2 regions of the Microbacterium lacusdiani genome follow, and region 2 is predicted to be linked to the other one. Evidence: predicted binding sites of a transcription regulator. Region 2 holds the regulator's gene; the other holds the start of a gene.

Region 1 (4,414 bases), on a different contig from region 2:
AACCCACCGCTCGTCCACAGGGCGCCGCCCGCGAGGACTTGTCCACAGATTCGGTTTGAATCGCTGATCTGCGCTTTCCGGCCCGGTGAATGTCGGTGGCCCGGAGGAGAATCGGGCCATGACGGCACAGGCGACTTCGACCCGGTGGGCTTCCACCGCGGGCGAACGTGCCCGCATGTCGGAGCTCGTCGACGATTACCTGGAGCAGCAGGTGATCATCGCCCAGGCGAAGGCCCGGCAGGCGTGGATCCTCGCCGAGGGTCGCGCGATCGCCGAGGCCCAGACCCGCCGGGGTGGGACGGGTTCGGAGTTCGAGCACCCGCTGAGGTCCATGGCCGCGGAGTTCGCGGTCGCCGGGCGGACGTCAGACCGCACGATCCGGGCCCGGATGGAGTGGGCAGTCGACCTGGTGGACGGGTTCCCGGCCACGTTCGCCCTGTTCGAGGAGGGCCGGATCAGCGAGGCCCATGTCCGAGCGATCGTCGACGCCGGGTCACGGCTGGAGGATGAGGACGCCCGGGCGGAGTTCGAGCGGATCATCCTGCCGCGAGCGGAGAAGCTCACCGCGGGGCAGCTGGGCTCGCTGGCGCGGAAGCTCGCGGACGACATCGAGCCGCTGCCGTTGGAGGAGCGTCACGAGGAGGCGATGGCCGACCGCTCCGTGCGGGTGGCGCCGCTGCCGGACGGGATGGGGGAGTTCACCTACATCGGCCCCGCCGTGACGGTGTACGCGATGCACGACCGGGCCACCCAGATGGCCCGCACGATCCACCGCACCAAGGGCGAGGGCGACGAGCGGACGTTGGATCAGATCCGGGCGGACGTGTTCGCCGAGATCACCCTCGCCGGCCTCCCCACCGCCGAGCTGATCGACCAGCACGGCGGCGACGCCCTGACGAAGATCAAGGCGACCGTTCAGGTCACTGTCCCGTGGCAGTCACTGACCGGCGTCGGCGACGAGTCCGCGTTCATCGCCGGCTACGGACCCATTCCCGCCGACGCGGCCCGACGCCTCGCAGGGGAGGCCGCCAAGTGGACGCGCCTGTTCCAGAACCCGGACACCGGGTGCCTGAAGACCGTCGACACCTACACGCCGACCCAGGCCCAGCGCCGCTTCCTCATCGCCCGGGACGAGCACTGCCGCTTCCCCGGCTGCCGGCAACCCGCGATCCGGTGCGAGGACGACCACACCATCCCGTACTCCCACGGCGGTCCGACGGACGTCCGCAACCTCGCCAACCTGTGCCGCGCCCACCACGTGCTGAAACACAACTCGAACTGGGACTTCAGACACGGCCCGGGCGGGGTGATGGAGGTCATCAGCCCTACCGGCAGGGCCGTCAAGCACAAACCCACCCCGGTGGTCCGATTCGAGGCATCAGCGGAGATCGCCCGCCCCGACTTCGGCTCAGACCCGCCGCCCTTCTGAAGGTGGTGTCGATCAGGCGCGGCGCGGTGAGGGGAGCGTGGTCGCCTCGCCGACGACGTGGCGCGCGAGGAGCGCGGCGCCGGCGACGGCTGCGGGCATCACCACGATGGCGGCGAGCGGCACGAGGAAGCACACGTGCACCGCGACCCCGAAGCCCAACACGCGGGCGCGGTGCGCGCGCAGCAGGCGCGCGCGGGCCGAGGCGTCGAGGCCCCGCGCGGTGAGCCCGTGAGAGGCGAGTTCGTCGGCCAGCACGCGGCCGTTGAGCAGTGCGCCCACGACGGCGCCCGCGGGGCCGCCGACGACCGGCACGAGGGCCACAGCGCCCGCGCCCAGTGCGGCGAGCACGCCCTTCCCGAACAGCCCCAGGCCGTCGGCGACCGAGGCGAGGAAGCCGTATGGCGTCTCGGGCACCGCGCCGCCGATCTCCCGCTCGACCGAGCGCCAGATCCGGTCGTAGAACGACTCGCCCACCACGAGGGTGAGCGCGGTGAACGTCGCGATCGAGAGCACGACCGCGCCGCCGAACAGCGCGATCCCGATCACCGTGCGGAAGAGCCCGGCCCACGCCTCGCCCCAGCCGTCGGCGAACGGCGTGATCAGCTCGACGAAGCCGGCAAGCGCGAATCCCAGGGCGACGAGCGCGCCGGTCAGCAGCGCCCCGACGATCGCTGCCGGGACGAGGCCCGCCGCCATGACGCCGGGTCTGCGGCGCCACCATCGGAAGCCGTCGACGAGCGTCTTCACACCCCGCCAGAACTCGCGCACGAGCCCAGGCTAGGCCAAGCCGGCAGAGCGGCGCCGGGAATAACCCGGGGTGACCGTGGTTGAAGTTGATATCAGTCGGCTCAAGTTCTTAGGCTTGATACGACATCACGCAACTTCACGTCCATCGAGGAGATCCGCGATGCCCGACAACACGTTCCCTCTGGGCGGCCCGAGCGCCTTCGACGAGTTCCTCGCCCGCTACCTGCAGGGCGAGCGCGCCCGTGCCGCGCGGTCGCTCGACCTGGCCCGCTACCTCAGCGCGCGCACGCAAGAGCTGCTGCAGCGCGCCGGGCGCTACGCCCTCGAGCGCGGACAGCACGAGCTCGACGCGCTCCACGTGCTGCGCGTGCTGATCGAGGACCCCACGGTCGCGTCGGCCGTCACGCGCATCGGCGCCGACCCCTCGGCGGTGGCCTCTGCGGCGGAGATGCGACTGCCGGCCGCCGGCGAGGCGGCCGACGCCGAAGCCGCCGTCGTGACGCCCGCCGTGCAGCGCGCGCTGTTCCACGCGTTCCAGGTGGCCCGGGCGTCGGGATCGACGTACATCGACCCCGAGCACGTCTTCTTCGCGCTCGTGCTGGCGCAGGACACCCCGGCCGGCCAGATCCTGACCGCGGCCGGGATCACCGCGGAGGCCCTCACGCAGGGGATGCGCGAGGCGATCGCGGCCGGCGAGACCGAGACCCGCACGGAGACCCCGGAGCCGCGGCAGCCGGGCGGCATGCTCGACACCTACGGCACCGACCTCACGGCGCGCGCCCGGGACGGGCTCCTCGACCCCGTGATCGGCCGCGCATCCGAGATCGAGCAGACGATCGAGATCCTGTCGCGCCGCACCAAGAACAACCCCGTGCTCGTCGGCGAGGCCGGCGTCGGCAAGACCGCGATCGTGGAGGGCCTGGCGCGCGCGATCGTCGCGGGCGAAGTGCCCGTGCAGCTGCGGGGCAAGCGCGTGATCGCGCTCGACCTCCCCGCCATGCTCGCCGGCACGCGCTACCGCGGCGACTTCGAGGAGCGCCTGACCAAGACGATGGAGGAGGTCGCCGAGCAGCGCGACGAGATCATCCTGTTCGTCGATGAGATCCACACGGTCGTCGGCGCCGGGGGCGGCGGCGAGGGCGCCATGGACGCGGGCAACATCCTGAAGCCCCGCCTCGCGCGCGGCGAGCTGCACCTCGTCGGCGCGACGACGCTGAAGGAGTACCGCACGATCGAGAAGGACGCCGCGCTCGAGCGCCGTTTCCAGCCGGTGCGCGTGGGGGAGCCCTCGATCGAGGACGCGATCGAGATCCTGCGCGGCCTGCGCCCGGCGTACGAGGAGCACCACCGCGTGAGCTACACCGACGAGGCTCTGCGCGCGGCCGTCGAGCTCGGCGACCGCTACCTCACGGAGCGCGTGCTGCCGGACAAGGCGATCGACCTGATCGACCAGGCCGGTGCGCGCCTTCGGCTGCGTCTGGGCGCCCCGACCGACGTGAGCGCGCTCATGGAGAAGCTCGCCACGCTCGAGGCCGAGAAGAACGCCGCGGTGGCCGCCGAGCGCTACGAGGAGGCGCTGCGCCTGCGCGATGAGATCGCCGAGGTCCAGCACCGGATCGACGAGGCGTCAGGCCAGGGCGGCACGCGGGCGGTCGTGGACGAGGCCGAGATCGCCGCGGTCGTGAGCCGCGCCACGGGCATCCCCGCCTCGCGCCTGACGGAGACCGAGCGCGAGCGCCTCGCCGCGCTCGAGGACGAGCTGCACCGGCGCGTGATCGGGCAGGACGACGCGGTGACCGCGGTCGCGAAGGCCGTGCGCCGCAGCCGCACCGGCATGGGCGACGCGCGGCGCCCCGTCGGCTCGTTCCTGTTCCTGGGGCCGACCGGCGTCGGCAAGACCGAGCTGGCCAAGGCGCTCGCGGCGAGCCTGTTCGACGACGAGGGCGCGATCATCCGGTTCGACATGAGCGAGTTCGGCGAGCGTCACACGGTCGCCCGCCTTGTGGGCGCCCCTCCCGGCTACGTCGGCTACGACGAGGCCGGGCAGCTGACGGAGCGCGTGCGCCGCAACCCGTACTCGATCGTGCTGTTCGACGAGATCGAGAAGGCGCACCCCGACGTGTTCAACCTGCTGCTGCAGGTGCTCGACGACGGCCGCCTCACCGACGGCCAGGGCCGCACGGTCGACTTCCGCAACACGGTCGTCGTGATGACGTCGAACCTCGGCTCGGAGTTCCT
Region 2 (4,414 bases):
GCCTCAGGGCGGGGTGCTCGCGCCGCAGCTTGAGCGCGGCCTTCGTGATCTCGTACACGTCGAGCCACGCGTCGTCCGGCCGCCAGTCGACCCACGAGATCTCGTTGTCCTGGCAGTAGGCGTTGTTGTTGCCGCCCTGCGTGCGACCGCGCTCGTCGCCCGCCGTGAGCATGGGCACGCCGTTGGACAGGCACAGCGTCACCATGAGGTTCGCGGCCTGGCGGCGGCGCAGGGCCAGGATGTCCGGGTCGTCGGTCTCGCCCTCGACGCCGTGGTTCCACGACCGGTTGTTGTCGGTCCCGTCGCGGTTGTCCTCGCCGTTGGCCTCGTTGTGCTTGTGGTCGTACGAGACCAGGTCGCGCACCGTGAAGCCGTCGTGGGCCGTGATGAAGTTCACCGAGTTGTACGCCGAACGGCCGTCGTCCGCGTACAGGTCGCTGGATCCGGCGAGACGGGTCGCGACGTCGCGGATGGGCGCGTGCCCGCGCCAGTAGTCGCGGATCGTGTCGCGGTACTTGTCGTTCCACTCGACCCACGGCGGCGGCATCTTGCCGACCAGGTAGCCGTCCATCGAGGTGTCCCACGGCTCGGCGATCAGCTTGACGTGACGCAGGATCGGATCCTGGTCGATCGCGATGAGCAGCGCGTTCTGGAAGTCGACGTCGTAGCCCGTGCGGGTCAGCGCCGACATCAGGTCGAAGCGGAAGCCGTCGACGTGCATCTCGGTCACCCAGTACCGCAGGGAGTCCAGGATGAGGCGCAGCGCGAGCGGGTTCCAGGTGTTCACCGTGTTGCCGCAGCCGGTGACGTCCCAGTACCGGTCGTCGAAGCCGCCGTCCTCGGCGATCACGCGCTTGTAGAAGCCGCGGTCGTCGAAGCCCCGGAACGACAGCGTCGGGCCGTTGGGCCCGGCCTCGGCGGTGTGGTTGTAGACCACGTCGAGGATGACCTCGATGCCCGCCCGGTGCAGCGACTTGACCATGTGCTTGAACTCGGCGACCTGCTGCCCGCGGTCGCCGGACGAGCTGTACGACGCATCGGGGGCGAAGTAGCACAGGGTGTTGTAACCCCAGTAGTTCACGACCCCGCGCTCGAGCAGGGCCGGCTCGGAGAAGAACTGCTGCACCGGCAGCAGCTCGACCGCCGTGATGCCGAGGTCGCGCAGGTACTCGACCACGGCGGGCTCGGCGAGGCCCGCGTACGTGCCGCGCAGGTGCTCCGGGATCCGGTCGTGCAGCTTGGTGAAGCCCTTGACGTGCAGCTCGTAGATGACCGTGTCGCGCCAGCGGCGCTTCATCGGCGTGTCGCCCTCCCAGTCGAACGACGGGTCCACCACCACGCTGCGCCCGGTGTATCCGGCGGAGTCCGTGTCGTCGCGCACGGCCGGATCGTCCTCGCGCGCTCCGTAGATCGGCTGCTCGGCGATGATCGTGCCGCTCGTCGCGAGCCCGTACGGGTCGAGCAGGAGCTTGTGGGGGTTGAACCGGAAGCCGTTGGCGGGATCCCACGGGCCGTCGACCCGGTAGCCGTACCGCTGGCCGGGCGCGATGTCCGGGAGGGCGCCGTGCCAGATGCCCTGCGAATGCTCGGTGAGCTCGTACTGACGCTCCGAGCCGTCATCGCCGAACAGGCACAGCGTCACGCTGGAGGCGTTCGGCGAGTACACCGCGAAGTTCGTGGAGTCGGGCGTCCACGTCGCGCCGAGCGGCCAGTTCCGGCCGGGCCAGACCTTAGCGGCCTGGCCCCAGCTCGTCCAGGTCTGAGGGCTCATTCCGCCCATTCTGCCCGCTCAGTGGAACCGCTCTCGCCACCGGCGCGCGAGATGCCGTCATCCGGCCGGCGCGGCGCCTCAGTTCTGCGGCGGGTGCCACAGCACGAGCTCGGCGCTGCGACGCACGCGCGTCCCCGCCCGCAGCGTCACGACCGACCCGGTCGACCCCGCGGCGAACACGCGCGCCCCGGGCCGGCTCTCGATCTCGGCGCGCAGGCGGTGCTCGAGCTCGGCGACGCGGCGGCGCAGATCGCGCACCTCGTCCTCGAGGTCGAGCACGCGCGCGATAGCCGCGAGGCTCATCCCCTCGCCCGACAGCTTGGCGACCTCGCGCAGCTGCTGGATGTTCCGCGCCGAGTACCGGCGCGACCCGCCGCGCGTGCGGCCGGGGACGACGAGCCCGATGCGGTCGTACTGCCGCAGCGTCTGGGGGTGCATCCCCGCCAGCTCCGCGGCGACGGCGATCGCGAAGACGGGCGCGTCCTCATCCACGTCGTACGTGTCGCTCATCCGTCCCACCTCCTCGCTGTCCTCGCCGTGTCTCACTTCGTGCCGGAATCCGGGCCGGATTCCGGCACGAAGTGAGACATCCTCCTCAGGCTATGAGCCCTGTGCCTTGGCCATGATCTCGGCGCGCGGGTTGCCCTGCGGGCCGACCTCGACGAAGCGCTCGAGCGCCTCGCGCGCGGCGTCGTCGAGGTGCGAGGGCACCACGACCTGGAGCTCGGCGAGCAGGTCGCCGGTGCCCTTCTGCGTCGTGATCCCCCGACCCTTGACGCGCAGCACGCGCCCCGACGGGGTGCCGGGGGCGACGCGCAGCTTGACCGGCTCGCCGCCGAGCGTCGGCACCTCGATCGTCGCCCCGAGGGCGGCCTCCGCAAACGTCACCGGCACCACGACGCGGAGGTTGAGGCCCTCGCGCGTGAACACCGGATGCGGCCGCACCGCGACCTCGACGACGATGTCGCCGTTCTCGCCGCCGTCGGGCGACGGGCGCCCCTTGCCGCGCAGGCGGATCTTCTGCCCGTCCGCGACGCCGGCCGGGATCTTGATCTTGAACGGCTTGCCGTCCTCGCTCTGCAGCGTGATCGTCTCGCCCTTGGCCGCGGTGATGAAGTCGATCGTGGTGCGCGCGCGGACGTCGGCGCCCTTGTGAGGCCCGCCGTAGCCGCGGAAGCCTCCCGAGGGCTGGCCGAATCCGCCCGTGCCGAACCGGCCGCCGCCGCCCTGGTTGAACATCGCGAAGATGTCGTCGAAGTCGGCGGCCGACCCGCGGTTCTGCGTGAACATGCTGAACACATCGTCGAAGCCGCCGGCCGAGCCGCCGCCCGCCGTGAAGCGCGCGCCCGAGCCCATGGCGCGGATCTGGTCGTACTCCTCGCGCTGGGCCGGGTCGGACAGCACCGAGTACGCCTCGCTGATCTCCTTGAACTTCGCCTCGGCGGCGGTGTCGCCGGGCTTGGAGTCCGGGTGATACTGCCGCGCGAGCTTGCGGTAGACCTTCTTCAGCTCGGCGGCGCTGACGTCCTTCGACACCCCCAGGACCTTGTAGAAGTCCTTCTCGAACCAGTCCTGACTGGCCATCGGCGCCTCGCTTACTCTGCCGGCACCGCGACGACGACCTTCGCCGGACGCAGTTCGACGTCGCCCAGGCGGTAGCCGACCTCGACGACCTCGAGCACGGTGGTCTCGGTCGCGCCGGGCGTCGGCTGCTGGAAGATCGCCTCGTGGTGCTGCGGGTCGAACGCCTCGCCGGCCTCGCCGAACGCGACCACGCCGAGGCGCTCGGCCACGCCGCGCACCTTCTCGGCGATCGCGGCGAAGGGCGTGCCCTCCGCGAGGTCGCCGTGCTTCTCGGCGCGGGCGAGGTCGTCGAGCACGGGCAGCAGGCCGCGGGCGGCCTCACCCTTGGCGCGGGCGACCTCGACGTGGCGCTGGTCCTCGGTGCGACGCCGGTAGTTCGCGTACTCCGCCTGGAGGCGCTTCAGGTCGTGCAGCAGCTGCGTCTCGTAGTCGCTCTTCTCCTGCTCGGCCGCCTCCTCCAGCTGGTCGGCGTTCAGGATGTCGTCGACGGTGAGCTCGAACTCGGCCGTCTCATCCGCGGTCGGCTCGGCACCGGCATCCGGGGTCTCCTCGGAGACCAGCTCCTCCTGCGCCTCGGGGGCGGCGGCGTCCTGCGCCTCCGCCCCCTCGGCTGCGGGCCGGACCTCGTCGCCGTCGTTCTCGGGCTTGCGGTCCTTGTCGCTCATCAGGCCTTCTTGTCCTCGTCGTCCTCGACCACCTCGGCGTCGATGACGTCCTCGTCGGCGGCGGGCTGCTCACCGGCGGGGGCGTCGCCCGCGGGCGCGGCCTGCTCGGCCTGCGCCTGCGCGTAGATCGCCTCGCCGAGCTTGGTCTGGCTCTGGTTCAGCTTGTCGTACGCGGTCTTCACGGCCTCGTCGTCGTCGCCGGCGAGGGCCTTCTTGAGCTCGTCGACGTCGGCCTGGACCGACTCCTTGACGTCGGCCGGGAGCTTGTCCTCGTTGTCCTTGATCAGCTTCTCGATCGAGTACGAGAGCGTCTCGGCCTGGTTGCGGGTCTCGGCGGCCTCGCGGCGCTTCCTGTCCTCGGCAGCGTGCTCCTCGGCCTCGCGGACCATGCGCT

The links. The regulator HspR, encoded in region 2, represses chaperone genes until heat shock. The targets are predictions, from matches to a motif close to AAGTTGAGTCNNNNNGACTCAACTT.
Region 1: a site for HspR is predicted at 2,260-2,284, ahead of ACYVGN_RS09340 (ATP-dependent Clp protease ATP-binding subunit). Genes of this name have one in related genera too.

What each region holds. Positions count from the first base shown of each region.
Region 1 is NZ_BAAGXJ010000015.1:26,351-30,764, reverse strand. It holds gene ACYVGN_RS09350 (HNH endonuclease signature motif containing protein) at 119-1,429, shown strand; gene ACYVGN_RS09345 (EI24 domain-containing protein) at 1,442-2,197, opposite strand; gene ACYVGN_RS09340 (ATP-dependent Clp protease ATP-binding subunit) at 2,337-4,414, shown strand, end outside.
Region 2 is NZ_BAAGXJ010000005.1:83,885-88,298, forward strand. It holds gene glgX (glycogen debranching protein GlgX) at 1-1,771, opposite strand, end outside; gene ACYVGN_RS05880 (heat shock protein transcriptional repressor HspR) at 1,850-2,281, opposite strand; gene ACYVGN_RS05885 (DnaJ C-terminal domain-containing protein) at 2,372-3,355, opposite strand; gene ACYVGN_RS05890 (nucleotide exchange factor GrpE) at 3,367-4,020, opposite strand; gene dnaK (molecular chaperone DnaK) at 4,020-4,414, opposite strand, start outside.